DNA from 2 places in the Traorella sp. mt218 genome. Region 1 is predicted to be linked to the other one. Evidence: a T-box and tRNA genes for the amino acid it is inferred to sense, from the RefSeq annotation. Region 1 holds a T-box; the other holds one or more tRNA genes.

Evidence for each region. A T-box is a leader RNA that pairs with one kind of tRNA and senses whether it is charged. The one in region 1 lies ahead of tyrS (tyrosine--tRNA ligase), so its partner is inferred to be a tRNA-Tyr.
Region 2: it encodes a tRNA-Tyr, which carries the amino acid that the T-box ahead of tyrS (tyrosine--tRNA ligase) is inferred to sense. The anticodon was not compared.

The regions. Positions count from the first base shown of each region.
Region 1 is NZ_JBVAYM010000012.1:22,574-38,510, forward strand. Features, by position in the region: gene ACZYT3_RS07385 (flavodoxin family protein) at 1-187, shown strand, start outside; gene ACZYT3_RS07390 (hypothetical protein) at 508-3,789, shown strand; gene ACZYT3_RS07395 (Sapep family Mn(2+)-dependent dipeptidase) at 3,934-5,313, shown strand; gene trmB (tRNA (guanosine(46)-N7)-methyltransferase TrmB) at 5,315-5,944, shown strand; gene ACZYT3_RS07405 (hypothetical protein) at 5,960-6,625, shown strand; gene ACZYT3_RS07410 (thioredoxin family protein) at 6,640-6,975, shown strand; gene ACZYT3_RS07415 (hypothetical protein) at 7,006-7,659, shown strand; gene murC (UDP-N-acetylmuramate--L-alanine ligase) at 7,674-8,981, shown strand; gene ACZYT3_RS07425 (hypothetical protein) at 9,027-9,440, shown strand; gene ACZYT3_RS07430 (hypothetical protein) at 9,451-9,996, shown strand; gene ACZYT3_RS07435 (LacI family DNA-binding transcriptional regulator) at 10,013-11,005, shown strand; T-box leader at 10,999-11,185, shown strand; gene tyrS (tyrosine--tRNA ligase) at 11,216-12,439, shown strand; gene ACZYT3_RS07445 (hypothetical protein) at 12,511-13,278, shown strand; gene ACZYT3_RS07450 (dipicolinate synthase subunit B) at 13,268-13,846, shown strand; gene dapA (4-hydroxy-tetrahydrodipicolinate synthase) at 13,843-14,712, shown strand; gene ACZYT3_RS07460 (sporulation protein Cse60) at 14,726-14,893, shown strand; gene ACZYT3_RS07465 (DUF1540 domain-containing protein) at 14,936-15,097, shown strand; gene ACZYT3_RS07470 (hypothetical protein) at 15,198-15,725, shown strand; gene ACZYT3_RS07475 (oligosaccharide flippase family protein) at 15,712-15,937, shown strand, end outside.
Region 2 is NZ_JBVAYM010000007.1:84,254-100,190, reverse strand. Features, by position in the region: gene ACZYT3_RS05365 (6-phospho-beta-glucosidase) at 1-37, shown strand, start outside; gene ACZYT3_RS05360 (lactonase family protein) at 108-1,322, shown strand; gene ACZYT3_RS05355 (MFS transporter) at 1,515-2,675, shown strand; gene ACZYT3_RS05350 (N-acetyltransferase family protein) at 2,858-3,310, opposite strand; gene ACZYT3_RS05345 (alpha/beta hydrolase) at 3,282-4,076, opposite strand; gene ACZYT3_RS05340 (esterase family protein) at 4,078-4,830, opposite strand; gene ACZYT3_RS05335 (ATP-grasp domain-containing protein) at 4,832-6,034, opposite strand; gene ACZYT3_RS05330 (copper homeostasis protein CutC) at 6,159-6,860, shown strand; gene alr (alanine racemase) at 6,878-7,993, opposite strand; gene ACZYT3_RS05320 (hypothetical protein) at 7,994-8,410, opposite strand; tRNA gene ACZYT3_RS05315 (tRNA-Val) at 8,617-8,692, shown strand; tRNA gene ACZYT3_RS05310 (tRNA-Thr) at 8,700-8,775, shown strand; tRNA gene ACZYT3_RS05305 (tRNA-Tyr) at 8,789-8,873, shown strand; tRNA gene ACZYT3_RS05300 (tRNA-Gln) at 8,883-8,958, shown strand; tRNA gene ACZYT3_RS05295 (tRNA-Lys) at 8,975-9,050, shown strand; tRNA gene ACZYT3_RS05290 (tRNA-Gly) at 9,057-9,130, shown strand; gene ACZYT3_RS05285 (hypothetical protein) at 9,592-9,786, opposite strand; gene ACZYT3_RS05280 (hypothetical protein) at 10,280-10,669, shown strand; gene ACZYT3_RS05275 (glycerophosphodiester phosphodiesterase family protein) at 10,756-11,556, opposite strand; gene ACZYT3_RS05270 (MFS transporter) at 11,553-12,806, opposite strand; gene ACZYT3_RS05265 (dicarboxylate/amino acid:cation symporter) at 13,106-14,458, shown strand; gene pyrF (orotidine-5'-phosphate decarboxylase) at 14,489-15,196, shown strand; gene pyrE (orotate phosphoribosyltransferase) at 15,193-15,822, shown strand; gene ACZYT3_RS05250 (N-acetyltransferase family protein) at 15,832-15,937, opposite strand, start outside.

The DNA.
Region 1 (15,937 bases):
CAGTCAATATTGGAACAGCGTGCATGGTGCCAAAAGAGGCGAAGCAAATGAAGATCCGGAAGGTTTACAGACGATGCGCACCCTTGCCAGAAATATGTCTTTTTTAATGAAGAGCATTGCTTTAGGAAAAGAAAAGTACGGTTTACCTGAAAAAGAAGCCCAGCAATCGACAAATTTTATACGATAAAATATTCATATTTATATGATCATCAAGGTTCCATTCCAGGAATCTTTTTCTTTATATTTACAGTAAAATGTAGACATTGTGAGATAATTTGAAAAAACTTCAAAAATACGAATTATCTGCTTTATTGATCCTTTTTTATTATAATCCCTTTGAAAGAAATTGTCTACATTATATGTCGCAGAATGTGGGATAGGAAAAGGGTAAAAAATATAACTACTTCAAAGGCCACACTCTTTTAAAGGAGGCTGATATGGAAAATAATAGGAAATGATTATTCAATCAGTTTGGTATGAATGAGAAAATTTTGAGGAGAAACGGTTATGCAAAAATGTAAATTAATTAAAAAATCTTTAATGTGGATGTTGTCTTTTACAATGGCGTTATCAATGTGTTTCTCGATCGTGAAAAAAGTAGAGGCAAATGACGGTCAAGCAGACAACGCAGTTGTAGTTACTAACTCTAAGGATGAGGAAATTCATGATGAGTATCTCTCTATTCAAGAAGCTATTGCGAATATAGGTGATTATAATTATGATAATAACAGAGGTATTTATACTATAACTCTTTTAAAAGATGTACAAGAGGATGTGGTAATTCCTGTAAATAAAAATATTACGATTGATCTTGCAGGACATACGCTTACAAATGTGAACAGTCATACGATTTTAAATCAAAGCATAAGAACAATTATAAAAGATACTTCGGAATATAAAACCGGTGTTGTTGATAATATCACCAATGGAAAGGGCGCACTTTATAATGATATCAATGCTTCGATTGTATTAAGAGGAGGCACTTTTACGCGTTCCATGGAACAAAGTGTTAGTTCAAGCGATGGTGGAAATAATTCATGGTATGTGATTAAAAATTTCGGTACGATGACTATTGAAGATGACGTAAATGTTAAATTTTTTGCAAGCAACACTGGATTATATTCAAGTTTGATCGGAAACGGATGGTTTGATAAATCAGCCGCTGAAGCAGGAACGAATGGTGAACCTAAGCCAAGTGAAGGTGGTAATTCAGCAAAATTAACGATCAATGGAGGCACTTTTACTGGAGGAACGATCACTATAAAAAATGATGATTTTGGTGTTCTCACAATTAAGGATGGTACTATTAATCAGCCAAATAATGATCGTTATGCAGTTTTAAACAACAACACTGCAACGATATCCGGAGGAACGATCAATGCTACTGGTACAGGATGCGTAGCAGTCGGAAGCTTACATTATGATGGTGGAGCGAATAGTGGTGATTTAACGATTTCCGGTGGTGCATTTACTTCGAGCAATACTGTAATTATGGCAGGTAGTGGTGCTGATTTAACGGTTACTGGTGGTTCTTATACGACCACAAGCACATCAGCTTATATTATAAGTGTTGATGAAGGAGCAACTGCACAGGTTAGTGGCGGTTCATATCATGGTGCTGATATTGAAAATATTATCAATAATAAGAAATTTTTTAAGGATGGTTATGGTGCACGGACAGACAATGAAGGTAATATTATTGTCGGCGTTACAAACGAAGCTGCTGAAGCAGTAGTCAGAAATGTCAATGGTAATACAACAAATTATCTGACATTAAGCTTGGCTCTTAGCAATGCGCCTGCAGGCAGTGTTGTTCAATTGCAGAAAGATCTTGTTCTAACCAGTGGTGTAGAAACGAAAAATTATGGTGTTACTCTTGATTTGAATGGCTATAACATTGACGGATCTGCGATTACTAAGAATGGCGGACGTGTTGTTTATTTGAGAACGTTATATAGCAGCAAACCGGTAGAGGGAATTGATTCTACCATGAGAGTCATCAATTCTGTAAATGATTGCGGTGGAAAAATTTCAGGTGTGATCCCTATTGAGGTAAACAGTGGTAATAGTATGATTCAGTTACCGGCTGAAATAGGTGAAGGTGTCACATTAGAAGTCCTCGAAGGAGGCAGTGATGCTGTAAAATTAGGAACATCTGCGGTACTTGTTTATAATGAAATGAGTGCTGAATTCATCAAAAATGGTGGATATCTAGTGACTGCTGAAGATGGTGTTCAATACATTTATGGAAAATATTCTTCGGCAATTCAGTATGCTGCTGACGGTGTAGTAACAATGCTGCATGATTATACTGGTAATGAGTCTATTGTTTCAGGAAATCAAAGCGGTACCCTTGATTTAAGTGGTCATACCTATACATATACAGGTACTCAAAAAATTGCGGATGTCAATTATGATGGAGCAGGCCTTACAATTAAGAATGGTACAGTGAAGACTGTCCAGAATCTGAGCGATGCCGGTGTTTTAATGCTTTGCAGCAATACTACACTTGTACTTGAAAATGTCGAGATGACTGTTTTAGGAGAAGTTTATGGTATCGTTACAAATGGAATGGAATCAAATAATGCTATTAAAATGACTGATTCTGTTTTAAATGTAGAAGAAGGCTATGGAATTTATTTTCCAAGCAGCGGATCAGTAACTATCGAAAATTCTGTTATCAAAGCAAAATATGTAGGTATTCAGCTTTGTGCCGGAAGTTTATATGTAAGCGGAGAAAAAACATTGATTCGTGCAACTGAATCAGCACAGCCTAAAGCTGAAGGTGATGGTGTAATTGCCGATGGTGCAGCTATATCAGTTGTTAAGCGTGAAGGATATCAAGATTTAGGAAGTGTTATCATTGAGGATGGTACATTTATCGCAAATTCTGATTCAAAAGCTATAAAAGCATATTCCTTCAGTAATGAAAATAAAACGGAAGAACAGTGGGACGAAGCTGGAAATGTGATTGGCATTTCTGGTGGTAATTTTTCATCAAAGGTGCCGGCAGAGTTATGTGCTGATAAGTTTGCGCCAACAGAATTGGATCCAGAAACAGGAACTTATACAGTCGTAAAAGATACACAGGCCCCTCTATTGAAAAATGTTCAAACAGATGCTGAACTTGTCAGCGGTACATATTATGGCGGTGAATTAAAATTCACAGTTACTGACGATAGATTAAAATCTGTAGAAGTAAATGGACAAGAAATATCTTCAGAAAACGGTGTTTATACTATTCGTGGAGAAGGTAAATATACAATCGTAGCCGAAGATGAGGTTGAAAACAGGACTGAGCTTGAATTGATCCTTAGTGCTGGTAAAGGTGTGATTTCCACAGAAACTACACAGGTTACCTTATTAAATGAGCTTGTCGCTAATGGTGAAGAACAAGTACAGGAAATTAAGGTCGTAGTGAATGATGTTGTCCTAGTTGAAGGAATTGATTATACAGTAAGTGGAAATAAAGCTACAGAAGCAGGAACTTATACATTGACTGTCAGTGGTATTGGAAATTATGAAGGTAGCATCGAAGTAGAATATATGGTTTCTAGTGCAGAAGATCCTGATGTTCCGCAAGAACCTTCTACCCCTGGGGGATCTGAAAAACCGAGTGATCCACAGACACCAAGCGAACCTTCGAAGGAAGATCCAGAAGAAGAAAAGCCTTCAGAAACACCAAGTACGGGTGATATGAGCTTGATTGCATGTTATGGTTTGATGATGATTTTAAGTGCCATGATCCTTGTCGTCTTGATGAAGAAAAATTCTTTAAATAAAGGATAAATGTTTAAAAGAAGCATTGGTAAAGCTAAGTGTTGAAATCAATGCTTCTTTTTTATTTAAAAAACACATAAAATAACAAAATTGAAAGCTGAAAAAGTTATGAAAATAAATGAAAATGTGATAGAATAATAGCGAGGTGTTAATATGGATTTTAAATCAGAAGCAAAAAAATATGAAAAGCAGTTTAAAGATGATTTAAAACAGATCGTCAGCATTCCTTCTTTGCGTGACGATTCTACAAAATCAGCAAATGCACCTTTTGGCAAGGCTTGCAGGGCTGCTTTAGATAAAATGATGGAAATCGGTCAAAAAGCTGGTTTCAATGTAAGAGATATCGATGGATATGCCTGTGTGATCGAATATGGAGATCAAGAGGATTCGATTGGCATACTTGCTCATTTGGATATCGTTCCGATCGGTGATGGATGGACACGCGATCCGCTGGGCTGTGAAGAGGAAGCAGGCTTTATGTTCGGCAGAGGGGTATTGGATGATAAAGGACCGTTGATTGCCGGATTGACAGCAATGAGGATCTTAAAAGATAATGGAATAAAATTAAATAAGAAAATCCAGCTGATCTGCGGTTGTGATGAAGAAAGTGGCATGCAGTGTATGGAGTATTACTGCAAGCATGAAAAGCTGCCTTCTTTTTCCTTTACTCCGGATGCTTCTTTTCCTGTGATCTACGGTGAAAAGGGAATCATGAGCCTTGAATTAAAATTTAAAAATGATACTCCTATTAAATCGATGCAAGCAGGTGAACGCATGAATGTCGTTATCGGAAAAGCGGATGCTTATGTAAATGATTTCGATTATGGGAAGGAATTTGATTTTTATTTGAAAGCAAATGGTCTAAGCGGTTCTCTTTCAGAAGAAAAGGGTATGACGAAGATCCATCTTGATGGTGTTTCTGCGCATGCTTCTACTCCTTGGATGGGTGTCAATGCGGGCTTGCATTTATTAAATTTTGTAGGCTGCGTGTATCAGGATGATCAGCTGACGCGTTTGGCACAGATGTTAATGGATGTTCGCGGATATAAGACACAAATAGGTATTGAGGGTGCTTATATGGGACCTTTAAGCTGTAATACGGGAATCATCCGTATCGATGATGATGAAATTTCGATGATCTTAGATATACGCTATCCAAATGATACTACCTGTGAAACAGTGACTTCAGGCATGAGAAAGGCTTTGAAAGAGGCGGGCCTTGATGGAAGCGTAGAGTGTCTGTCTGACAGCAAGCCTTTGTTTTTGAATCCTGACGGCGATTTTATTCAAAAGCTGATGCAGGTTTACAGAGAGTATTCACAGGATGATTTTACGCCTGCTATGACAATGGGCGGCGGAACTTATGCACGTAAATTACCGAATTGTGTTGCTTTCGGTCCGGAATTTCCACGTCCTCTAGAAACAACATTGACTATTGGCGGTCCGCATCAGGCCGATGAAGCGATCAATATCGAAGAGATGCTGACGAGCATTGCTATCTATGCTGCTGCATTAGAAACTTTGGGTAAATAATATGCGCGTCAGAAATCTTCCATGGGCAAAGGATTATTTGCCTACACAGCCATCTTATGTGGCAAAGCCGAATGAATATAAAGGCAGATGGAAAGAAATTCTTCAGGTTGATACATTGCATCTTGAGATTGGTTCCGGGAAGGGGGATTACTGGCTGGCGATGAGCGAACAGTATCCGAATGAAGGATGGATCGGTCTTGAAAGAAATACCAGCATTGCTGCTTTAGCGTTAAAAAAAGCAGAGGGCAGTTTTCAGAAAAACCGTTTATTTATCTGTCAGGATGCCAAGGATTTAAATGAGTGGTTTGAAAAGGGAGAACTGGATGTCATTCATTTGAATTTTTCTGATCCGTGGCCGAAAAAAAGAAATACGAAGCGCAGACTTACTTATCGTACCTTTTTAGAAGTATATCGCAATCTGCTTAGTGATCATGGAAAAGTGATCATGAAAACAGATAATACACAGCTTTTTGAATTTTCGCTGCTTGAATTTCAGGAATGTCGTTTTCATTTAGAGGAAGTTTATTTAGATTTTCGTAAGGAAGATCATCCTGAAGATGCCATCAGCGAATATGAATTGAAATTTATGAAACAGGATCATCCGATATATCGGGGAATCTGGCGTAAATAAGAAAGGATGTGACATATGAAAAAAGTGGCATGTCTATGGCTGGCGCTGCTGCTATGCGGTTGTCAGGTAAATGAAGCTGATTTAAAAAGCGAGCTTACAAATGAATTTCATGAGCTTTCTGATCAGGCTCCAATATCTTATACCACAATGAATAAGCCTCTTTATTCATATTATCTTCCTAAAGATGTCGGACGTTTGCAGTCGAACCCTTTAAGCTCACTTTTCATGAAAGATGGCGTAAGATTCATCATGAATTTTAATCCAAATGAAGTAGTGATCCATGATTACTATCAGGCATCAACCACTTATGAATTGGAAGAGCCGGTGGAAAATGAAATATCAGATTTATTTTATGATGTTACCGGTACCTTTAAAGGCAGCGATCATCGTTACCATAAATATGAGTGTCAGATCACAGAGCTTGAGGATGGAAGCTATCTATTGCTTTTAGATATGGAATATGTAAATTTTACAGCTGTCTTAAGAGCAGTACAGATCCAGCCACTGGTGCATTCAATGTTTATTATTGCGAAATCCCTGCAGTATGATTCTGATGAGGTGATTGCGCAGTATTCTCTGCGAAGCTCTTCAGATTCTGTCATGAGCGATCTGGATGAATTTAATAAGGAGCTTCCGGATAGCGGCTCTCTTTCAGAATTGATCGAAGGGCAAAGTGAATAAGTAAAGGAGTCATTATGAAAGAATTGATGGATGTTTTAGAAAGTGAAGAACAGTTTTATGAATTGATCCAGGAAGATAAGACCCATGTTTTTGTATTCAGTGCCGACTGGTGTCCGGACTGTGTATATATCAAGCCTTTTCTTCCTGAATTGATAAAAAAATATTCCCAGTATGTATTTGTATATGTTGACAGAGATGCCTATATCGATCTTTGTATCGATCATGAGATCATGGGAATTCCTTCTTTTGTCGTTTACAGACAGGGAAAGGAAATTGGACGATTTGTCAGCAAATTGAGAAAGACAAAAGAACAAATCGATGATTTCTTAAGCTCGATGCTTGAAAAATAGGGATCATGGATGACTTAAGGAGGTTAAAGGATGTTTGAGTGGCTGAAAAATTTATTGTTTGATGAAGAAGATGTTGTCGTAGAAGAAGATAAGCTTGAACAGATCGATTTCACAAAAGTGGATGATTTTGAAGATATTCTCTCTGAAGCTCCAAATAAGCCGATGGTCCAAAGCAATGTTCAGCGAAGTCCTGAAAAGAGTGAAACTCCGGCTGTAAAAGAGAAAGAGGATCATGATGAGGTCTTGCTGCGAACAGAATTTAATATACAGCTTAAGGATGAGCCGAAAAAAGAAAAGGCAGCTGAAATAAAAACAAAGCGTCCTGAAAGAGCTGTCAGCGAGAAGAAAGAGCGTGACATTGAGATCAATTCAGTGATTTCTCCGATGTTTGGTGAGGGTGAAGGAAAAAAGGTCGAGGCCTTGGCACCGTCTTCCCCTGTTACAAAGAAAAAAGACGGTCTGGGAACTGTGATCTCACCTATTTACGGACAGGCTGAGCTGAATGTTCATGAACAGGAAGCAATTGCAAAAATCAAGGAAAATGAGCAGGCGGATATGCCGGTCATCGAGGAAGATGACTGGAAGGATGATATTCCTTTGGAAGAGCTGATCAGTGGTGAAGAAGAGAGCGATGATTGCGTACAGTTTTCACTGTTTGGTGATAATAAGTCGATCAATGAGTAGAAAGAAGGAGCAATGTGGTACATTTTATAGGAATCAAAGGAAGCGGTATGGCTTCACTGGCATGCATTCTGAATGATATGGGAGAAGAGGTCAAGGGAAGCGATATTGATAAATATATTTTTACGCAAAAGCCTTTGGAGGAAAGAAATATAAAAATTACATCATTTGATGAAGGAAATATCAATGAAGGTGAAACGATCATCATCGGCAATGCTTTTGATGAATCGAATGTCGAAGTAAAGAAGGCAAAATCATTAAAGAATGCCGAAGTATATTATTATCATGAATATTTGGGAAAATTGGTGGATCGATATACTTCGATTTCTGTTGCGGGCACGCATGGCAAGACAACGACGACAAGCATGCTGGCTCATTTGCTGTCGGCAGTTAAGCCTACCGGCTTTCTTATTGGTGACGGCAGAGGTGATATGGAAAAGGATGCTCATTATTTTGTACTTGAATCTTGTGAGTATCAGCGTCATTTTATGGCGTATCATCCTGATTATGCCATCATTACCAGCGTTGATCTGGATCATATCGATTATTATCGTGATCTGGATGACTATAAAAGTGCCTTTATCGATTTCGGAAAACAGGTAAAAAAACAATTGATCGTATTTGGAGATGATCAAAATATTCAAAGCATGGATTTTCAGCGTCCTGTACTTACTTATGGATTGCATGAGAAGTGTGATGTCAAGGCCGTTGATTTCAAGGAGGATGAAAACGGCATGACATTTGATGTCATGATCCATGGTAAGCTTTATGGCCATTTTGATTTACCTTATGTAGGTATTCATCTGTGCTGGAATACGCTGGCCGTGATTGCACTTGCATATTGCGAGAACATTCCGGCAGACGTGGTGCAAAGACAAATGTCAACATTTAAAGGTGCGAAAAGACGCTTTGCGATCGAAAGCAAGGGTACTCAGATCTATATTGATGATTATGCTCATCATCCGACTGCTATTGCCTTGACGATTGAAGCGGCTCGTATTAAGTTTCCTGACAAAAAGCTTGTTGCTGTGTTTAAGCCGGATCGTTATTCACGCATCTATGCTTTTATGAATGATTTCGCAGAGAGCTTGCAGAAGGCAGATGAGGTCATCCTTTGTCCTTTCCCGGAAAACGCTAAAAAAGAAGAGGGCATCGATATTGATATTTATGATTTGGCGAAGCTGATTCCAAACTGCAGGGTCATGGATGAAACAGAAGAAAATGCCCGTATCTTAAGCAGAGAAGAGAATGTCGTTTATTTATTTATGAGTTCAAAAGATATTTATAAGTGGAAAGATCTTGTAAAAAGTTTTCATTGCTCTTGAAATTGCTTACAGAATAAGGTATATTTATAATAATGAGGTGAACATATGCAACTGGAACAGTTTTTTGAATCATTGAGCTACATCTGTTTAAAGATCTTGCCAATGTTAGGAGTTGTTTTGCTGATCTATCTGATCATCATGGTAAGGAATCTTATCATTTGTTTAAAGAGTGCCGCTAAAACGCTTGATGAGGCAAATATGCAGCTAAGGAAGCTGGATGTACCGCTTCATACAGTGGGTGAAATATCAAAAAGTATCGATCAGGTGCATGAATTGACAAAGGAGTCTTTGAAAAGTATTTCCTTGAGCTTGTTTCAAACGATAAGTGCTTTAAAGGAATGGCTGATGAATCTTATTCATAAGGACGGAAAGAATAAGGAATTTGAAAGTGATGTTGATATGAGTGCTGATGAAGCAGATGCTTCATCGAAAACAAATGTCCCTATACAGGATGAATAAAGGAGAAAACATGGAAAATAATAACAATAAGGATATTGAAAAAATTCAGGAAGAACTGAAATATAAGATCATCACACTGGATGATGACGATGACGATTCTAAGATCAAAAAATTAATCGAAAATGTGATTGAAGAAATGAACAAGGCTTTTGAAAAGTTTAAGGCATGGTATGCGGAAAATAAAAATTCTGAAAAAGCACAGGAAATGAAAGATACGTTTATTAATGAAATGAATCAGCTGGTAAATAAGACTTCTCAGGTCGTCCATGATATCAAAAACAATCCTCAATTGCAGGAAAAGCTGGCAAGCGGTAAAGAAACGGTCGTAGAGCTTTCAAAAAAGATCTATGCCGGTGTAGAAAGCGGCGTTGGCAATATTCTGGAAAATGAGAAGGTCGCTAAGACGATCGATACAGTGAGCGATAAAGTAGTTGAAGTAATTCATGATGATAAGGTGCAAAAGGGCATCAAAGCAACGAAAAAGGGTATCTTAAATGTTGCGACAAGCGCTTATGAAGGACTGAAGAATATTTTGGATGACAAAGAAGAACAATGATGGGCAGGTGATGAAGATGAAGAGAATTACAATTTATGATGTTGCGAAAGAAGCGAATGTTTCCTTGGCCACTGTTTCGCGCGTGATCAATGGCAGTGATGTCGTGCGTGAAGATACACGTCTTAAGGTTGAAGAAGCGATCAATAAGCTTGGATATAAGCCAAATGCGATTGCACAGGGCCTGGCGTTATCGAAGACAACGACCATCGCACTGGTCGTTCCGGGAACAAGCATCTTTATGACGGGACAAGTGATCAACGGACTTTTGGATGTAGCTAAGATCTATAAATATAATATCGTATTGCATTCGGTGAGCGAAGGTATCACACAGATGGAGGATGTGATCGATAACATTATTAAGTCAAGGGCAGATGGTGTCATCATCTTCAATGACAAGCTGAATCGGAATGAGCTGGCAACACTTAACAGCTATCAGATCCCTATCGTCGTGATCGGAAACAGGATCTCGGATGAAATGATAGGATCTGTCTTTATCGATTATGAGAACTTGGCTTATGAAACGACAGTGAAGTATTTGGATAAGGGGATTGAAAATATTGCGCTCATAGAAGACCGCAAAAATCCTTCTTATATTCGTCAGCTTTTACGCGGTGTCAAGAAGGCATTTGAAGAAAGAGGACTTGTTTTTGATCAGTATGTGGAGATTCCTAAGGAATATCGTTCCTCTTATTTGTATTTAAAGGAATATTTTAAGACGCATACTCATCAGATGGTACTGGCATATCGTGATTCACAGGCTATGGCCGTGCTGAATACAGCCAATGAAAATGGTATTTCAGTCCCGGATGATATGGAAATTATATGTGTTTATGACAGTAAGTATAACTCAATGGCACGTCCTCAGATTTCATCCTACAAGATCCCTGACTATGATCTGGGTGCCGTAGCGATGCGTGTCATGACAAAGATGCTGCATGATGAAAATGAAGTTATTGACAAAGAAATCGAATTAAGTTATATTTATACTGCTCGTAAAACAACAAAATAGCGTTGAAGAGAAAAGAGCTATAGGATCACTTTTCAGAGATATGATGGCTGGTGAAAATCATAATGTGACTATAGAAATACACCTTGGAGCTGCTTATGAGAATAAGACGTATATCGGCGTTAACGATATGAGTGCACATTTGATGTGAACTAAGGTGGTACCACGTAAAGCGTCCTTGGATGACGCTTTTTTATTTTTAGGGAGGAAATTATGAATTTGTATGAAGAGTTAGAATGGCGAGGACTTATCAAGGACTGCAGCTCGCCTAAGATCAGAGATCTTTTAAACAATGAAAAAATTACTTTTTATATCGGAACCGATCCTACCGGTGACAGTTTGCATATCGGTCATTATTCATCTTTTTTGATTTCGAAAAGATTGAAGAAAGCAGGACATAATCCGATTCTTTTGGTAGGAGGGGCTACCGGGCTGATCGGAGATCCGAAGCCTACTGCAGAAAGGGCCATGATATCTAAGGAAGAGGTTGCACACAATATCGAAAAATTGACCAAGCAGGCATCTGAGGTTTTTGGATTTGAGGTCGTTAATAATTTTGATTGGTGCAAGGATATCAACTTCATTGATTTTTTAAGAGATTATGGGAAGCATTTTAATATCAACTATATGTTGAATAAAGATATCGTTTCAAGAAGATTGGATGAGGGAATCACTTATACTGAATTTTCTTATATGATCATTCAGGCTCTTGACTTTTTGCACCTTTATGAAAGCAGAAACTGTATCATGCAGGTGGCCGGACAAGATCAGTGGGGCAATATGACAGCCGGTATCGAATTGATTCGCAAGAAGCTTGGTAAAGAAGCTTATGCCTTTACGATGCCGCTGGTTACTAAAGCTGACGGTACTAAATTTGGAAAAAGCGAGGGAAAGGCGATCTGGCTGGATCGTGAAAAGACATCTCCTTATGAAATGTATCAGTTTTTGGTGAATAGTGAAGACAGCAAGGTCATCGATTATCTGAAAACTCTGACCTTCCTATCTAAAGAAGAAATTGAAGCTTTGGAAGAAAAGATGAAGACTGAACCTCACAAGCGTGAAGCCCAGAAGGCTCTTGCAGCGGAAGTTGTCCGTGACCTTCATGGTGAAGAGGAGCTGCAGAAAGCGTTGCGTATCACCGAAGTATTGTTCAGAGGAAATATCACGGAACTGAAAGAGGATGAGATCAAGGATGCCCTTTCTACTTTTGAATCTTCTGATGTAACCGACGCTCAGACCTTGTGTGATGTTTTAGTGGAAGCTCATATCGCCAGCAGCAAAAGAGAGGCAAGAGAATGGATTTCACAGGGTTCGATTCAGGTGAATGGAGAAAAGTTCAAGGATCCTCAAGCGATCATTTCTAAAGAAAACGCTCTTTTTGATAATAAGACAGTTATTAAGCGCGGCAAAAGAAATTATTACGTCATTGCCCAGTAAAACGCACTCTGTGCGTTTTTTTTGTCGCAAGATATGCCATTGGGCATACTTTATATTGAAAGGGTGTGACTATGCTTGCGATATTAAATAGTGATACACGCATGAATATGGTATATCAGTATCTAAAAAATAAGATGGAGTGTATCCTGCTTGATGATTTTACTGTTTTAAAAATGAAGTTTGATGCGATCCTACTGCCGATGTCCGGATGGAAGGATGACGGAGCCATGGTGGTTCGTGGTATTGATATGAAATGTCCAATAGAATTTTTTGATATGATCAAAGAAGATGGAGTCATCATATGTGGAAATATGACGCCTAAGATCAAAGAATTACCTTATAGAAAAATTGATTTAAATTCTTATGAGGCCTTTATTCAGGCCAATTCCAAACTTACTGCGGAAGGTGTTTTGTTTCTGCTTTTAGATAACACAAATCAGGGTCTTCTGGATCTTGATGTGGATCTGATCGGCTATGGGCATAGCGGCAAGGCAATCTATGAGCTGTTGAAAAGGATAGGCGTAAAAATACGGGTGGTTCGCCGAGTCGTATTGGAGGAAAGCAGTGATTTTGTAAGCGTTGATGAGTATCTCGGACTCAAACCTTCTTCGATCATCATCAATACTTCGATTACGAATATCATTGATGATCTGATGATACGCAAGATGGATGAAAATCTGATCATCAATCTGGTAAGAAGTGCCTCCTTTAATGAAGCGCTGCTTCGCCAGCGACATTGCAGAATCGTTCATGCCGGACCGCTTCCCGCTATTTTTTCACCGCAAAGTGCTGCCCATGTCATGCAGGAAACGCTTATGGATATCTTATATGAAAAATAAGCTGTTGGTTGGGATCAGCGGATCCTTCTGCAATCATGAACGCGTTCTATGCGAACTAAAAAAGCTTTATGATGAATATGAGCTCAGCTTTGTCTTTACTAAAAACGTTGCGATGCTTGATACACGTTTTTCCAGTGCTGCTGATTTAATGAAAAAATGTCAGGCATTGACCACATATCCGATCATTACGAATATAGTGGAAGCAGAAAAGATCGGACCGCTCAATGATTTTGATCTGATGGCAATCGTACCATGCAGTGCCAATACGCTTTCCAGAATCGTCCATGGTGCTTATGATTGTCCGGTAGCATTATGTGCAAAAGCAATGGTACGTAATCAGAAAAACGTGTTAATAGGGATCGCAAGCAATGATATCTTAGGCATTAGTGGTGTGAATGTCATGAAAGTGATCAATATGAAGCATTTCTACATCCTGCCGTTTTATCAGGATGCTTGTGAGCTGAAACCGAATAGCTGTACAAGTGATTTTACACAACTGAAAGCTGCTTTGGATTTAGCTTATAAATCTAGGCAGATACAGCCAATATTAATGGAGAAAAAACAATGAAAAAATTATATACGGCCCTTATTACACCCTTTACGATTACAAACGACATTGATTATCCGGCCCTTGATAAGATTATCTTACGTCTTTTAGATGAAAAGGTAGAAGGATTTGTGGTATGTGGGACAACGGGTGAAAGCTCGACATGCAGTGAAAATGAAAAGCTTGCCTTGCTGGAACATGTGATTGAACTTTGTGATCACCGTGCCGAGATCTATTTTGGGATCGGCAGCAGCAATACCTGTGATTCCATGCGCCTGTTGAAATTAAGTGAAGCGTTGGATTTTGAAGGCTATCTGGTCGTGACCCCTTATTACAATCAGCCTACAGAGTTTGGGTTATATGAACACTTTTCAACGCTTGCGACTGAAACTAAAAAGAAGATCATGCTTTATAATGTGCCTGCAAGATGTGGCGTATCATTGAGTGCGGCAACTGTTATCAAACTGGCAAATGATTTTGAAAATATCGTTGCGTTGAAGCAGGCTTCAAGAGATCTGGAAATGGTCAAGGAAATATTAAATGCCACCCAAGATTTTATTGTGCTCAGCGGCAATGATGATTATCTTTTAGAAGGAATCACAAGTGGAATGAGCGGAGTCGTCAGCGTCATTGCTCATTTTGCGGCTTTACAGATGCACGCTTTCTTTGAAGGTCTTGAAGAGGGAAGAGATGTCAGTGAGCTGGATATCTTTTTTAAGAAGCTTGCACATCTATGTTTTTTAGAATCTAACCCGATCGTGATCAAATACTTGCTGAGTCAAAAGAATGAATGTGAGAATGTATTACGTCTGCCAATGACAGCGATCGGTTATGAAGCCAGAGTGGTTCTTGATCAAAATTACGACAAATTATTTATGGATTCTTAGATATCATTCTTTTATGAAAGTAAAATGTATCGATGAACAGCATGAGAATGATCTGACGATGGTCATCAACGAATTTATCAAGGATAAGAAGGTCATTGATATTAAGTTTTCCAATGCCTGTTTCAAAAACAATGATGAACAGATCTATTGTTTCAGCGCATTGATCCTCTATGAGGAATAAAACTCTTTTTATCTGGCATACTAAGTCATGGAGGAAAAAAAGATGGAAAATAAAACTAAGATCAATTGTTCGGTCATGTCATGTATCTTTAATAACCAGAAAATTTGTGATGCTCATGAAATCAGTGTCGGATGTGATCGCTGTGCAAGTCCTAACTGTACCCATGAAACTGAATGTGTTTCATTCCGTATGCGTACAGAGTAATTGCTGTTAATTCTTGAAAGGATCTCCTGAAAAATGCAGGAGATCTTTTTATAGTACCATTTAGCTGTTAATTGTGATACAATGTTGACGAGGTGTTGTCATGAAAAAAACAGGAATACTGCTGTGTTTAACACTTTTGCTGGGAGGCTGCTTTCAATCGAATGGCAGCAATGAACAGGAGCAGAATGAAAGATATGAAAACTTTATGGAGCTGCTGATTGACAATTCGAAGCAGATTACCACGAATATACCGTTTGACTGGGATTTTCAGATGGAAAAAAGCGAGGATGGCTACATATATGAGGTCAGAATCTTTAATCCAAGAGTTGCAATGAGCAATGTTCAGATGATCGGGGCAAATATTGCGGAGATCAATGAAAAACAGGTTGCACCAAGTATCGGTATCTTTGAAGATACGGTATATAACATGATCCCGAATCAAGTCAATGTCGACAGAGGGTATTATGAAGGAATAGGTATCAGCGGTACGAGCAGCGAGAAGGCGTTCGTGCTGAATTGTCTTGTTGTTTATCGAGATAGGAATCAGACAGACAATTATATATATTTTATCATTAATGCAAATTATGATGATTTTGTAGGTGAAGAGGTAGTGGATGGCAATGAATGAAAATCGTAAGCAATCGATCATATTTGGAGGACTGATTTCCAGTGCCGGGGTATTGCTTTCCAAGGTGTTGGGATTGGTCTATGTCATACCGTTTAATATGATTGCCGGAGATCAGAATATTCGATTTTATGGTTATGCTTATAACATCTATTCTTATCTTTTGAATATATCGGTAGCCGGTATTCCGTTTGCCATTGCGACGATGGTAGCTA
Region 2 (15,937 bases), on a different contig from region 1:
AAATGTGATCTCAAGTAATGGAGAAAATTTAGATTGATCGAATTTAAATATAAAAATTGTTTAACTGTTATGAAATTATGAAATATTAAAGAAAGGAAATAATAAATATGAAAAAAACAATGGCATTATTTGGAAGCTGGGGATGGTATGGAGAGAATTCAAAACCTGGTATCAATGTGTGTGAATATGATGATGGAAAATTTAAATCAATTAAAGGCTACTATGAAGGAGTGGTTGTAGGATCACCTGTAGTTATTTCTGATAAGGGAATATTATATTTTATCAACGAAACCAGGGATACTGCCGATTTAGCTCGTGAAGGTGGATATGCATATGCAGCTAGATTATGTGGAAAAGAAATCATTCCAATAAATCAGATCAAAACATATTCAACGAATCCTTGTTATTGCGTACTAGATTCAACGCAGCAATATTTAGTGATTGTCCATCATGCTTCTGGTCAAGATTATGCCAGTAAGATTTATAGAGATGAAAATGGCAAAGTTAGAAGTAAAGTTGAATATGATGACGCCGCTGTTGAATTAGTTAAAATTAATGAAGATGGAAGTTTAGGAGAAATTTTAGATTTTCATTATCATGATCCAGCATTTCCGGGAAAGAGATCATTTTTACATGGAGTTTTTAGAATTCCTGACACAGATATTTTTATGGTTGTTGATAAGGGATTGAATAGTGTGTATACATATACTATTAATTATAATCTCGGAAGATTGGTTCTATTAGATGAAGTAGAATTAAAGTATAATGCCGCACCAAAATATTTAACATTCGTACCTGGAAAAAAACTAGCCTATGTTTGTTACGAATTGGATCCATCTGTTGCGATTGTTAAATATGATGATGTAAGTGGTAAACTAGAACATTTAGGTGACTTTCCACTGCAAATTGAAGATCGAATTATGTGTGGCCAGCAGGATTTTGCTTATTCTCCAGTCAAAGATATTATGTATATCATTATGTATGAAATGGGGGAAAATGCCGTTAAAGCAAATGCTGATGTAAAGAAATTGAATAATAGCTGGAGTAATTTTTCTCATAATTGGGGAAAATCAGATACTATAATTGGTGTTTATGATATATCTGATAGTCTAAATCCAAAATTGATCCAATATGTTTCTACTGAAAGACAGGGATGCAGAAGAATGAATCTAACACCTGATAATAAATACATTCTTGCGTTTAATACTTCTTCTAATGAAATTAGTCGATTAAGAATAGAAGAAGATGGTAAATTAACTCTTTTGGATCATCAGGACTGGCATGCTCCTGAAAATGTTACATACTTTGAGTTGGAAGAATAAATAATTGAAAATTTCAGTCTTATTATTAATCTAACATAAAGGCAATGTATTAACATGCATATTATATAATAAAAAATGTTAAACGTTATAACCCTGTAAATGAAATTGGCTGATTTTATCTTATTTTTAGCTGATTATTTACAGGGTATATTTTATTTTTTTAAACTATTCGATATATTAGGAGGTATGTTGATGAAAGAATCACTTTGGACTAAAGATTATATATCAGCTATAATGATTCTAATGCTCTGTCATGTCGGGCCTTATTTATTATTATCTGTAATTACTGTTATTGGCAAGCAACTTACGGGTTCAGATACATATGCAGGTATGCTTGCATCTGTATTCTCACTATTCAGTATGCCAGCATCTTTCATTGGCGTTTGGCTTCTTGATAGAATTGGCTATAAGAAATCGATGTTATTATCAATTTTAATTTTAGTAATTGTTTCGGCTGGATTTATAGTATCGAATTCTTATTGGATATTATTTTTTTTAAGAGGTTTTCAAGGGTTTGGATATGGTATGGCGACAACAATAATTAATACCTATATCGTAAGTTTGGTACATAAAGAAAAATTGGTAGAAGGCGTTGGATATGCATCCTTGACGAATTCTTTAGGTGGAATTATAGGACCGAGCTTAGCTTATACAATTCTTGGTAATCAATATAATAGTTTCTATGAATTATTTATTGTTTTACTTTTGATAGAGTTGGTAACTTTTTTAATGGTATTGTTTACAAAAAATATCGATAATATGAATATGCGTAAAAGAGAAATCAGTTTAAAATCTCATGTTGATTTTTCGATATTGCCAATTATGATTCCTGTTATAGTAGCTTTTTTAAATAGTATGGCGAGTAGCTCTTTATCCTCTTTTTTAACACTTTATGTCGTTGAAATGGGAATTGGTGAAATTGGTTTATATTTTACAATCAATGCTATAGGTTTATTTGTATCTAGGTTTACGATGAAAGCATTAAACGATAAATTAGGTCCGGATAATATTATAAAAATATGTTGTATCATTTTATTTGTATGTATATATGTCATTTCCATTGTTGATACATTATGGCAAATATTAGCTGTTGCTTTTCCAATTGGTTTTGCGACAGGTACAATAGCACCAATTATCAATGTTGATATCATCAATCAAATGCCTGATTCGAAAAGTGGTTTAGCTAATGCTTTATTTTCTTCTTTTGTGGGATTAGGATTTGTATTTGGAGCAACTTTTTGGGGAATGATATCGAATATTTTGTCATATTCATATATGTTTAAATTATCTTCGTTTATATATCTTATTGTTTTAGTACTAATCGGTACTCAAAAAAAGCTTTTTAAATCCTAAAATAAATTATATAATCATATTTTTATATTTATAATTGTTGTGTTTAAAAATAGTTTAATACCACATGCATAAAAAAGAAGTGAATCTTATCTGCTTGCACTTGTAAAAGAAGAAAAGGCAGATGAGATACAATTATTAATGGAAAACTACTTAGAAAAAAATGGATAGCGCTTAGCTGTCCATTATATTTTTTTTCCATAATTATAGCTTTGTATCTCCATGCCATAAGATTCATAAAGATGACGGGCCTCCTCATTAAAACTCCAAACCATCAGCTGCATCCGTTTGGCATCTAAGCGTTTGGCCCGACAGACGGACTCGTCTAATAATGCCTTGGCAACACCTTGATGACGGGCATGCTGGCATACGAACAGATCGCTGATATGTAAGGTCTTATCCTTAAATGCCGGATTTTCAAAGACATTAGCCAGACAATAACCTAAGACATTTTTTTCTTCTTCAGCAATCAGTGCAATTCGGGAATCACCGATACAATTTAAAAATTCTTCATATGAATAAGGATGTTCGGTATTTTTGAAAACATCACCCATCTGTTCTACATGGAGTTTTTGAAGCTCCATGGCCATTTTATCTATAACAGGATAATCACTTTCTTTTATATTCCGTATTTTCATCTTGTTTTCTCCTTTGAATTCCCAGATCATGTAAGAAATTTGGAATTTCTTTTTCCCAGCTGGCTTCATTATGATAACCAAACTCATAACAATGCATATAACATTTTGCACCCTTTTCCGTTAAGATGCGCATGACGCTCAGATTCTCTTCGACTCCTCTTGAAAGAGCCCGTTTCGTACGCCATTCATGGCGTCCAAAGCTGATATAAAAGATGGAATCCTCCAAGTCATCAAGCTTTCTCAAGTCACAGAGCAGACGATCTAAGACATGCTCATAATAAGGGGAAAGGCAAGCGCTTCTTGAATAAATATCGGCATGCATCGCACCTCCGTAAACAGCCATCAAGCCGCCCATCGAGCTGCCTCCAAGATAGGTGTGCTCACGATCACAAAGCGTAGGATAATGAGTATCTATATATTGTTTCAGATCTGTTGTCATCCACTCCAAAAATAGCTTGCCGCTTGCCTTGACATTTCCCCATTCATCATCATTAAAGCTGTAAGGAGAAAACTCACGCAAACGATGGTTGCCTGTATGATTACATTCGATACCGACCACGATACAGCGGACATGATGCTTCGTAAAGTATTGAAGAAGACCCCAGCTCTTTCCATAAGTAGCATCTTCATCTAAAAACAGATTATGTCCGTCAAACATATAAAATACCGGCAGACGTTCATCTTTGTTCAAATGATCCGGAACATAGATGTGCAAGGTACGCATTTTCTTCAGATAAGGAATGAAAATCTCTTCTTTTTTCAACATGTCAGACAAGCCTTTCTACAAAATAAGGAAACTGGATCAACCACCATGGCCAGTCATGATTGACATCTTCTCCCCATAAATCAACCCATGCATCTACCTGCAGGCGTTCAAACTGTTCCTTTAAGATTCGTGCATCTTCTTTCGCCTCATCTTCCCATGCGCCCTGACCACAGCAGATGATGATCTCTCCTTGACGATACTGCTCCACCAAAGGATGATAAGGATGCAAGTGCGGCAGATAATCTACTGGAGAATTATAATAGATCGTTTCATCATTGTAGTTAGGGAAAAAGTAACCGGCATGGAAAAGACCGCTCAAAGACAAACAGCCTCCAAAGATATCCGGTCTTCTCAGATAGAAATTAACCGCATGATAGCCGCCCATGCTGGCACCGCTTAAGATCGGTTTGCCGATATGATCCTCATGGGATAATTCATGATGAATCTGATACATACGAGGAATAAATTCATCACAGATGTAGCTGAACCACTGCTCATGCCACATGATCCGTCCATGATAGTCACCATCAGCACTCCATGTTTCCTCATCAATACTGGACACACAGAAAAGCATGGCTCTGCCACTTTCAATCTTATCGGCAATCGTATCGATCATGCCATTATTTTCAAAATCATAAAATTTGCCATTCTGGCATGGAAAAATAATAAAGGGACGGCCGCTATGTCCATAGACCTTAAATTCCATGTCACGATCTAATTTATATGAATACTCTTTAAAATATTGAATATGCATCTTATATAACCTTCTTTTCTTTCTCTAACGTATAATGTGCAAAAGCAATGGCTTCTTCCTCCGTTACAAAACGTGCCATAAAGGCATCATTTCCCATTGCATTCGTAAAAATTTCCGGCATCCGCTCATACATGACGATATGATCACGGTAACGTTCAAAGATCATCTCATTGGAATGAGCATAGTGATGGGCATCTCGTTTAGCGGCATATACACAGACATAGGGACGCTGATCCGGATCAAAAAAGCCTTTATCATAGCATACCATATCGGCCCAGATCTGATATACGTTGATATCATTGGCATAATTCATCATATCCGGCGTATATCCTCCCGGCGGACGCATATTTACTTCTAAGCCGATGATATCATTTTTCTTTCCCAGACCCTTTTTATCTTCATTTAATCGGAAAAATTCACAATGAAAGAAACGGGAATTAGAATCAAAGGCCTTAATGACCCTTCTTCCGGCATCCTTTAAATCTTCAGGAATGACTTTTTTAGAATAATACCAGGTATCCAGCTGGTCATTGACCAGATTCATGACAGGATCGGGAAAATAATGACTCGTTTCAAAAACGATATCCTTCTTTGAATTACAGATGCCATCATAGGATACGATCGTACCATTCACAAATTCTTCCATGATATAGGGAACAGAAGGAAGCTTATCATAAAAATCTTCCAATTCTTCATCATTTGTCAGTTTATAGGTCGCATAAGCGCCGACACCATTATCGGGCTTTACAACGACCGGATATCCCACTTCTTTGATGAAAGCTTTTGCTTTCTCTAATGTAGAAACCATATGATAACGAGCAACAGGCACCTTTGCCTTTGCATAAAATTCTTTCATCTTGCTTTTAAATTTAATACCATCAATACGATCATTTTTCAAACCGGTATTGATATTGAAATCCTCTCTTAGCTGTGCATCTCTTAAAAGCCAGTATTCATTATTGCTTTCAAGCCAATCAATCTTTCCGTACTTAAAAGAAAAATAGGCACAAGCCCTGAATACCTCATCATAATTTTCTAAACTGTTGACCTTGTAATATTCACATAATGATTGTTTACAAGCATCACTGAGCTGATCATAAGGAGCATCCCCGATTCCAAGGGTAGTGACACCATTATTTCTTAAGCATTGTGTAAAGTTATAATAGGTCTTTGGAAAATTAGGCGATAAAAAAACAAAATTCATGTCGAATCCCCCTTTTGTCATATTTTATCATTAAATAGGAAGTGATTCAATTTCATTTTCATGATATGCGATAAAAGAAAAAAAATAGGGATATTTATAGTATAATAAATAAGGAGGTATCATAATGATTCATGGAATAAAGATAGAAATATGTTGCGGAACGATAGAAGACTGTATCTGTGCAAATGAATTTGAGGTCGATCGTCTTGAATTAAATTGTGCTTTGGAGCTTGGAGGACTGACACCGACAGTAACGACTTTGAAAATGGCAAAGAAGCTGACAAATTTACCCATCTGCTGCATGGTGCGTCCACGTACGGCAGGCTTTGTATATACAGAGCTTCAAATAGAAAATATGATGCAGGATGCGAAAGAGCTTTTATGTGCCCAAGCGGATGGCATTGTATTCGGTTTTTTAAATAAAGATCATACGATCGATATCGAGCATACAAAAAAGATGGTCGAGCTGATCCATTCCTTCCATCGTGAAGCTGTTTTTCATAAAGCTTTTGATGAATGCGAGGACTTAGACAAAGCCCTCCAGACACTGATCAGCTGTGGTGTGGACCGCATATTAAGCGGTGGCGGTAAATGTACGATCGAAGAGGGCAGTCAGATCATTGGTCAGTTATATCAGAAATATAAAGGGAAGATCGAATTGCTTGTCGGCGGTGGCATTACCCCTTCCAATATAAAAGATATTGCGGCAAATGCCCAAAGCGGACAGCTTCATATGACTGCGAAACAAACCTATTATGATGACGGCAATTATGTGGCAGTTGACAGAGAAACATTAAGAAAAGCGTTAAAACAATTAAAGGGATAATAAAAAGGCTTCATGAATCAAAACTCATGAAGCCGGTTGTTTATGACAGCCACCTCTTGCTGGTGATAATAGATTTTTCGTGGAATGCGATCGCTCAAAATACAAAGGATCTCATAAGGTATCGTATGCAGATCTTCAGCCATTTCGCAAATCGGACAATGAGAAGAAATAATTTCAACAGGTGTACCTGCCGGAAAAAAGTGAGGAAGCCTGACCATGCACTGATCCATACAGACTCTGCCCACTACTTCGACCCATTCATTTTCACAATAAAGAAAACGGCCTTGATTCGCTCTTAAAAAGCCATCGGCATAACCAATCGGCAAGGTGCCGATGAAACAGTCCTCATCTGCCTGATAAGTAGCTCCATAACCGACATGTTCACCTTTTTTGATTTTCTTGACACATGTCAGATGTGAAATCAGAGAAAGAGCAGGCTTTAAATCCAGATCAGTCGCAACAGGAGAGATGCCATACATGACAAGTCCGCAGCGGGCTGCATTGGTCAATGTATCTTCATACGTTAAGATGGCTGCACTGTTTTCAGCATGGATCCATTTAAAAGGATAGTTACATGATGTTACGATCTGTTTGAACTTATCAAACTGCCGCTCACACATTTCTTTCGAATCACTGTCGGCACAGGCATAATGTGTAAAAATACCTTCTGCGATACCATGGTGTCTTTGAATCAAATCAACAGCTTCAACGACTTCACCGATATTCCTTAATCCAATACGATTCATACCGGTATCGACCTTGATATGAAAGATAAGATGTTTGAGATTGGGATGAAGAGCAACTACTTCCTTCAGCCATTCACTTGAGATCACCGATACGCTAACACGGTGCTCGATCGCTATTGAAATATCCTTTGGACGGATGTGTCCTAAGATGAGTATCTGATCATAGAAACCCTGCCTTCGCAAAGCTAAGGCTTCATCCAAGGAGCTGACAGCCACCATGCAGCATCCCGATTCTATGGCCGTTTTTGCTGCCCAGTAATCATTATGCCCATAGGCATTGGCTTTTAAAACGGCTATGAGAGCATGAGAGGTCTTTTTTTTCAGCAAAGAAAGATTGTGAGCAATGGCATCACAATCAATTTTCGCATAAGTATCCCGATAATACATTTAAATGACTCTCGACTTTCCATAAGCTAAGGTGACGGCTCCTACCTTAATGATCAGTGACAACAATGAATTGATCGAAACATCAGCATAGCTTCTGATAACGGTAATAAGAGCTTCAAGCGGAAATGAAAAAGTAAGGGTTCCATATATAACAAACATATCCGACAATAAAATCACGATGATCGTACATACGACCGCAAGAACAGAGAACTTTATTTGAACCCCATGTCCTGTTTCCAAAATCAGCCAGCTCAAAAAGTAAGCGGCGGCCAGATAAAACAGGGACGAGCGCAGATGAATCATACGCTGGATAAGGACACAAACGATGATACTGAGAATCGTTCCGCCAATGGCAAACAGTAATGCCCGATTCCATCGTTGGCGCTGATTTAAAATCTTTGTATTAAAAATATCCATAAGATCACTCCTCGAGAAAGATTATAACACAAAAGATATCATCTTTATAGACAAGGATAAGTAAAAGAAAACCTATTTCCGTGTTCATAAAATAAAGACTTTTACCAATATTCACAAATTTTGAAAAAAATAGATTTTTTTGTTGACATCACATATTCTCAATGGTATTATATTAAAGCACCTAGGCAACTAGGTTAAATATACATGGAGGTTTAGCTCAGTTGGGAGAGCGTCTGCCTTACAAGCAGAGGGTCAGCGGTTCGAGCCCGTTAACCTCCACCATTTTTCTGCCGACTTAGCTCAACTGGTAGAGCAACTGACTTGTAATCAGTAGGTTGGGGGTTCAAGTCCTCTAGTCGGCACCAGTTTTATTGAACTGGGGGGATAGCGAAGTGGCTAAACGCGGCTGACTGTAACTCAGTTCCTTAACGGTTCGGCAGTTCGAATCTGCCTCCCCCCACCATTTTTTTGTTGGGGCATAGCCAAGCGGTAAGGCACTAGACTTTGACTCTAGCATTTCACTGGTTCGAATCCAGTTGCCCCAGCCAAATAAAAAACATTCTTGACTCGTTAGCTCAGTTGGTAGAGCATTTGACTTTTAATCAAAGGGTCTGGAGTTCGAATCTCCAACGAGTCACCATCTTTTGCGGGTGTAGTTCAATGGTAGAACTTCAGCCTTCCAAGCTGACTACGTGGGTTCGATTCCCATCACCCGCTCCATTTGAACACAACTTACGGACTGTAAAAAGCTCGTAAGTTTTTATTTTATATAAAAGCAATGTCCTCTTTTCAGGAAGGAGGACATTTTTTATGCTTGAATTTAAGACTATTCAGAATTTAAAACCGAATCCGGAAATACTTAAAGTTATTAAAGATTATAAGTATAAAATTAAATCAAATTATAGCACCTATAAAATACTATAATTACATATCCTATTATTCTTACAAACAAAAATACAAAGTTTATCCGGTAAGCTATTTTATATTAAAGAGCATAAACAAAAATATAATCTCAAAGTATTAAACAAATTTTAAATAATTTAAAGTTTAGAGAATACTCTTCTTTTTTGTATTATTATATCCTTTAATTCCAACATTTCCACCGTATTTCATACCGCTATCTGAAATAAAATCTTCGCACTTGATTTTAACATTCATATAAGTTGTAATTTTATGATTCTTTATTGTTTTTTATCTTTATTTCGATGAGTAGATGATAAGCATAAGAATGATGATCCTAAACATAAAAACACTACTGCAGTATTAGTATTCTTATCAATAAAATTCATGACAGATACGATATAAAAACTTATTGACGCAACTAGAAAACATATAAAGTTTATCTTTTCTTTGTTGTCTTTTTGTTCATTTTTCATTTTTACCTCCTCAACAAATTACTATTTAACGATTTGCTCGTTTGGTTTTAATATATAATATTTCTGGAAAGAGAACGTAGTTTGTGATATCCGGAATTATTTACAAATATCACTCACTGATTCAATTTTATCATAGACCTCATTGCATTTAAAGAGTATATATTCATTACATTTTTAGTTATTATATAAGTGAAAAGAATAAAGGGAAAAGTCTTATGTAAGAGGTAGTGAAATTGATCATATTCATTTCTTATAGCCGGTACTGACATTTTCTTATCATAATTATTCACTCAAAGGCTGAGTGGAAACCATCAAATCGATATCTATGGTGTTTTATTGTTTTATTAAAAAAAGAATCCTCAGTGGCATTTAGACAGATAATCAATGGTATGAGCTAAACAGATTTGAATATCAAAAGATACAAGAACAATGCTTTGATCAGAGATAAAGTGTTTATGAAAATAAAAACATATAAAATAAAGAGGAGAAATTTATGAAATCATTAAAATTTTGGTTATGGTGCATCATTATTTTCTGGTCAGTCTTTGTAATGGCCTGTGGGGCTGTCGGCATAAGCAATCTTGATTTTCGAATAGGAAGTCTTGGGATCATCGCAATGGTGTATATGATCTTATGTATTTATATGGAAATGCGATCACATCCTGACGGATTATACAAATTAGCAGGAAGCATGATTATTATCGTTGTGACATTATTTTTAGGCTATTTTACGTATTGGGTGTCATTAACGATGAATTCAAGCTTGATTTCGCTTGCGGAAAAACAAGAAATTGCCCTTTTTCATACTTTATTTGTAATTAATTTATTCTTATTTGCCTATATGATTTCGTTGTTGATCACAAATAGGAATCATAATGACTAAGATTGAAAAAAGATGATCCCATCAGATCATCTTTTTAGTCAGAGATATCTTTAAGATTTTGAATCCCGGGGTGAAAAAACCTGAATTTATTTAGGCAGAAAGTTTTCGAAGATGATGATATCATAATCATTTCTTACTTTCTTAAATTCATCTTCACTTTTACATGTCCACCCAACGCTGCAAATAAACCTTTTCAACAGCTGAAAGCTCAATTCATGGGCATCTTTGATATCATAAGCAATAAAATCCGGCCGGGAGAGAAAATTTGCACATAAGTGCTTAAATAGAAAGCCCATGAGAGGATGAACCTCTTTGTTTTTAGAAAAATCACTGCTTAATTGTCCTCGTATGACATGTGAGCGATGTTTCATATACCAGTGCATGGCCAGAGGATTAAAGGATTCAACTACATAGTTGTCATGATATGCATCCAGTAATCGTGCTGTCAGCTCACAGGTCTTACAATCAATGCTTTTTTGTTTGATTTCAACGATGATGGGAACCTGATGATCGATCAGCTCTAAGACAGATTTGAGCGTAGGAATCGTATATTCAGTATTGAAAAGGCGATATTGACACAGCTCTTCATAAGTACAGGTATCGATTTCCTTATCAATGCCGCAGACTCTTTTTAAATTAAAATCGTGACATATGACAACGACATCATCCTTGGTAAGCTGTACATCCAATTCAATGCCATAATTGTGCTTTATCGCATTTTCAAAGGCCTTCAGACTGTTTTCGGGATATTTTTCATTATGTAGTCCACGATGGGCATAATCAACTGATTGATACCTTAAGAGTTCCTTTTTCTTTGAAAAACGGGGAAATATCAGAAAAAGATAGAAAAACAGCAATAAGAATAAAAAAATCACTAACCAGATCATGCATCCATCTCCTCAAACGCTTCGATTCCTTTTGCACCGGCACATTTTTCATCGCCATGTGCTACCTGTGTAAATGTGATAAAGGCCAATAAGGTACAGATAAAGGCATAAGGAAATAAGGAGCCATAGCCTGTCAGATCGATAAAGAGGCCGGAAAGGATCGGGGTGATGATCTGTGCAGACATGGAGAAGGTATAATAGATGCCGGTATATTTTCCTGTATCGCCTTCACTTGCCATTGCCACGACCATCGGGTAGCTGTTGACATTGATGCTGGCCCAGGCGATACCGACGCAGGCAAAGATAAGATAAGCGAGCGGTGACAGACTTGTGAACCAGCCGCCGACAAGAAAGCTGAAGCTTAATAAGATGATACCGAACTGAATCATTTTTTTGCGGCCGAATCTTGCGGATAACTGTCCGATAGGAAGGTAGGCAATCGTTGCGGCAGCCGTGGCGATCAGCATCAGGGTAGCACTTGAGCCGGCTCCTTTATCCCATATGGCAGCAGCATAGCGGGAAAAGGCGGTGGTAACTGCATTATAGCCCATGAACCAAAAGGCAATGGAAAATAAAAGAAAGGATAAGGAACGCTTTACATCTTTAGGCAACTGCTTATGTGACTGTATGAGCGGTTCATCCCTGCTGCTTTCAATCGTTTGCTTCTTTTCTTTGACAGTGATGAACAGCAATGCTGCGCTTACCAGCATGATAGCAGCAAGAGAAATAAATAAAGGAAGATAATTTTCAACACCTTCGGGTACGAAGAGGCTGATCAGGATCAGTGCCAGCATTCCGCCAATGGCTCCCATTAAATTGATGATGGCATTGGCTTTTGAAAGCAAAGGCTTGGGTGTTAAGTCGGGCATGAGCGCAACTGAGGGTGATCGATAGGACTGCATGGCAATCAAGGTCAAGGCCAGGGCGATGATGAAAAGAGCGATTGATTTCATATTGGCGGCAATCGGTATCAGGATCAAAAAGACTGCGGCAGTGAAGGAGCCTGTCAGAATAAAGGGCATTCTTTTTCCTAAACGGGTATCGATCTTGTCTGAAAGACTTCCGAAAAATGGCAGCATGAACAAAGCCAGGATATTATCAAATGACATGATGATACCGATCAGCGTCGCATTCAGATGAAAGGTATGATCCAGCATCAAGGGAATGATTTGATCATAGAGCTGCCAGAAGGCACAGATAGACATAAAGGCAAGTCCGATAAAAAATGTTTGTTTTGTATTTAGTTTCATCATATACTCCTTTTTTATGTTTCTATTGTAGCATTCTTTCTTTCATAACAAAATATAAAAAGGTGGTTTATTTATATTATTTAATTTGATTTTATATATTTTTTACTAAAAAATGACAAAATTCATAATTGACATTTCTTTCTTTTTTCCTATAATAGATACGGACAACCTTTAATATAGTACGAGAGACTATGAAGGATGACAGACAACATTTTTTTAGCTGTATCCAGGCTATTTCTGTTTATATGATTTCCTCATAAGTCTCGACTTATGAGGTTTTTTTATAAGGAGAGAGAGTTATGTCAAAAAAGTCTACAACAAAATTGGCCGCAAAAATGATGCTTGCTTTATTATTCGGGCTTATTTGCGGAGTTGCCATGATCGCATTGCGTGAAAATCTGAATGCTAATGGCAATGCAGAACTGTGGAATCAGATCAATTCATTATTATTTGCTGATATTACCGCACAGGGCAATGAAAGTGCCTTGGGAATATTTTATATTCTCGGACAGCTGTTTATTCGCGGCTTGCAGGTGGTCATCATTCCGATGGTATTTACGAGCATCGTCTTGGCGATGATTCAGATCACCGATACTAAAAAATTGGGCCGTATTTCTTCAAAAACGCTTATATGCTTCCTGTTTACAACAACAGTGGCATTGATTCTTGCCGCGATTGCCGGCTATGTGACGTATCAGATGGGCTTTTTCAGCAATACATCCCTGGCAGGACTTGAAACATCCACCAGTACAACAGGAAGCAATCCTCTGAATATCTTATTAGAAGCAATGCCAAATAATGTTACTTCGGCTTTTTCAAATAACAGTGGCGTGCTGGCTGTACTGGTCATGGCGATCGGCATCGGACTGGCGATGAATTCAAGTAAGAAAAAGATGGAAACCTTCCAAAAGCTTTGTGAAGAAATCAGTGATATCATTACGATCATCTTAGGCTTCATCATTCATAAATTTGGTCCTCTGGCAATCTTCGTGCTGATTACGAGAACCTTTGCGGTCTATGGCATCAATTATTTGAAGCCGGCCTTAGCCTATGTGATCTTGACCGTTGTCTTGCTGCTGGCCGTGCTGATCTTCGGTTATGCGCTGTTCGTGTGGATCGCAGCCGGCGTCAATCCGAGGCAGTTTGTCAAGAAGGTCAGCAAGGTAGCCCTGTTTGGCTTTTCTACCTCTTCAAGTGCAGCGACATTGCCTTTGAATTTGAAAACGGCAACGAAGGAGCTGGGCGTTCATGAAGAAATTGCTTCATTCGTGCTTCCTTTGGGAATGACGATCAATATGGATGGAACAGCGATCATGCAGATGATTGCAACGATCTTTATTGCCAGCTGCGGCGGTTATGAGATTACTTTTCAAGCCTTGTTGGTGGTAGGTATTTTGGCACTGGTGGCTTCGATCGGAACACCGGCCGCACCGGGAGCAGGGGCTGTCATTCTCTTTACGATCCTTTCCGGCATGGGATATGGCAATGATATGGCGTTGATGGCTTATACGCTGATTTTGGCAATCAATCGTCCGATCGAGATGCTGTGTACGGCCTTAAATGTCGTAGGTGATACCGCATGCTCGATGGTGGTTGCCAAGAGTGAAAAATTATTGGATGAAGACGCTTATTATGCGGAAAGCAAAGAATAAGCTGAAATGATTTAAAAAGGGAGGTACACAATGAAAAGAGAGGTCATAATTGCCTGTGATTTTTCAAGTCAGCAGGAAACATTAGAATTTTTGGAGCGGTTCACGGAAGAAAAGCCGTTCGTTAAAATTGGCATGGAGCTGTTTTATGCGGAAGGGCCTGCAATCGTTCGTGAGATCAAAAAAAGAGGCCATAAGATCTTTTTGGATCTAAAGCTTCATGATATTCCCAATACCGTATATAAAGCAATGATGAATCTGGCTAAGCTGGATGTCGATATGATCAATGTTCATGCAGGCGGTACGATCGAAATGATGAAAGCAGCCAAAGATGCCTTGGTAAAGATGCATTCAAAGGCAATATTGCTGGCTGTGACGCAGCTGACCAGCACCAGTGAAGAGAGGATGCATGAAGAGCTGTGGATCGATCATGGCATGGAGGAAACGGTACAGCATTATGCATATAACGCAAAACTTGCCGGCTGTGACGGGGTTATCTGTTCACCCTTGGAGGTTGCGGCAGTAAGTACAAGGTGCGGCAAAGATTTTGTGACGGTAACACCGGGCATTCGTTTTGCCAGTGATTCTAAGGGTGATCAGAAGCGTGTGACAACACCTGCCAAGGCACATCAATTGGGGTCACATTATATCGTTGTCGGCCGTTCGATTACCGGAAGCAGTGATCCACTCGCTGCTTATCGCAAGGCAAGCCGGGAGTTTGAAAGCGGGGATGAAGCATGAAAAGATTGATTGCGAAAGATTTATTATCTATTCAGGCTGTCTTTTTACGTCCCCAAGAGCCTTTTGTATGGGCCAGCGGTATCAAAAGTCCGATCTATTGTGACAATCGTTTGACCTTATCGGATGTCAGGGTACGCAATGATGTCGAGCATGCCCTTGCGAAGATCATTGAAACGCATTATCCTGAATGTGAAGCAGTCATGGGAACAAGTACGGCGGGAATTGCTCATGCAGCCATCGTTGCGACCATTCTCAACAAACCTATGGGCTATGTGCGTGCCAGTGCCAAGGATCATGGCCGGAATAATCGTATCGAAGGAAAATGTGAACCGCATACGAAGGTCGTCGTTATTGAAGATCTGATATCTACGGCAGGAAGCTGCATCGAAGTCGTAGAAGCTTTGCGGGAAGCAAAAGCAGAGGTTTTGGGCATTGCCAGCATCTTTACCTATGGCATGAAAAAAGCGGCCCAGCGGCTTGAAGAGCACCATGTTCAAAATATATCCGCAAGTGACTATGATACCCTTTTAGAGGTTGCGGCTGAAGAAGGCTACATAAAAAAAGATCAGATCGAAAATCTGATCCGATTCAGAGATAATCCCAATGATGAAAGCTGGATGAAATGATCCGGCTTTTTATTTTAAGATCATTTCCATACCGATCTTTTGTGGCTTGAGTCCTAATGATTCATAAAATTTCATGGCTTTTTCATTGAGACACCAGACATTCAGGGTCACATTG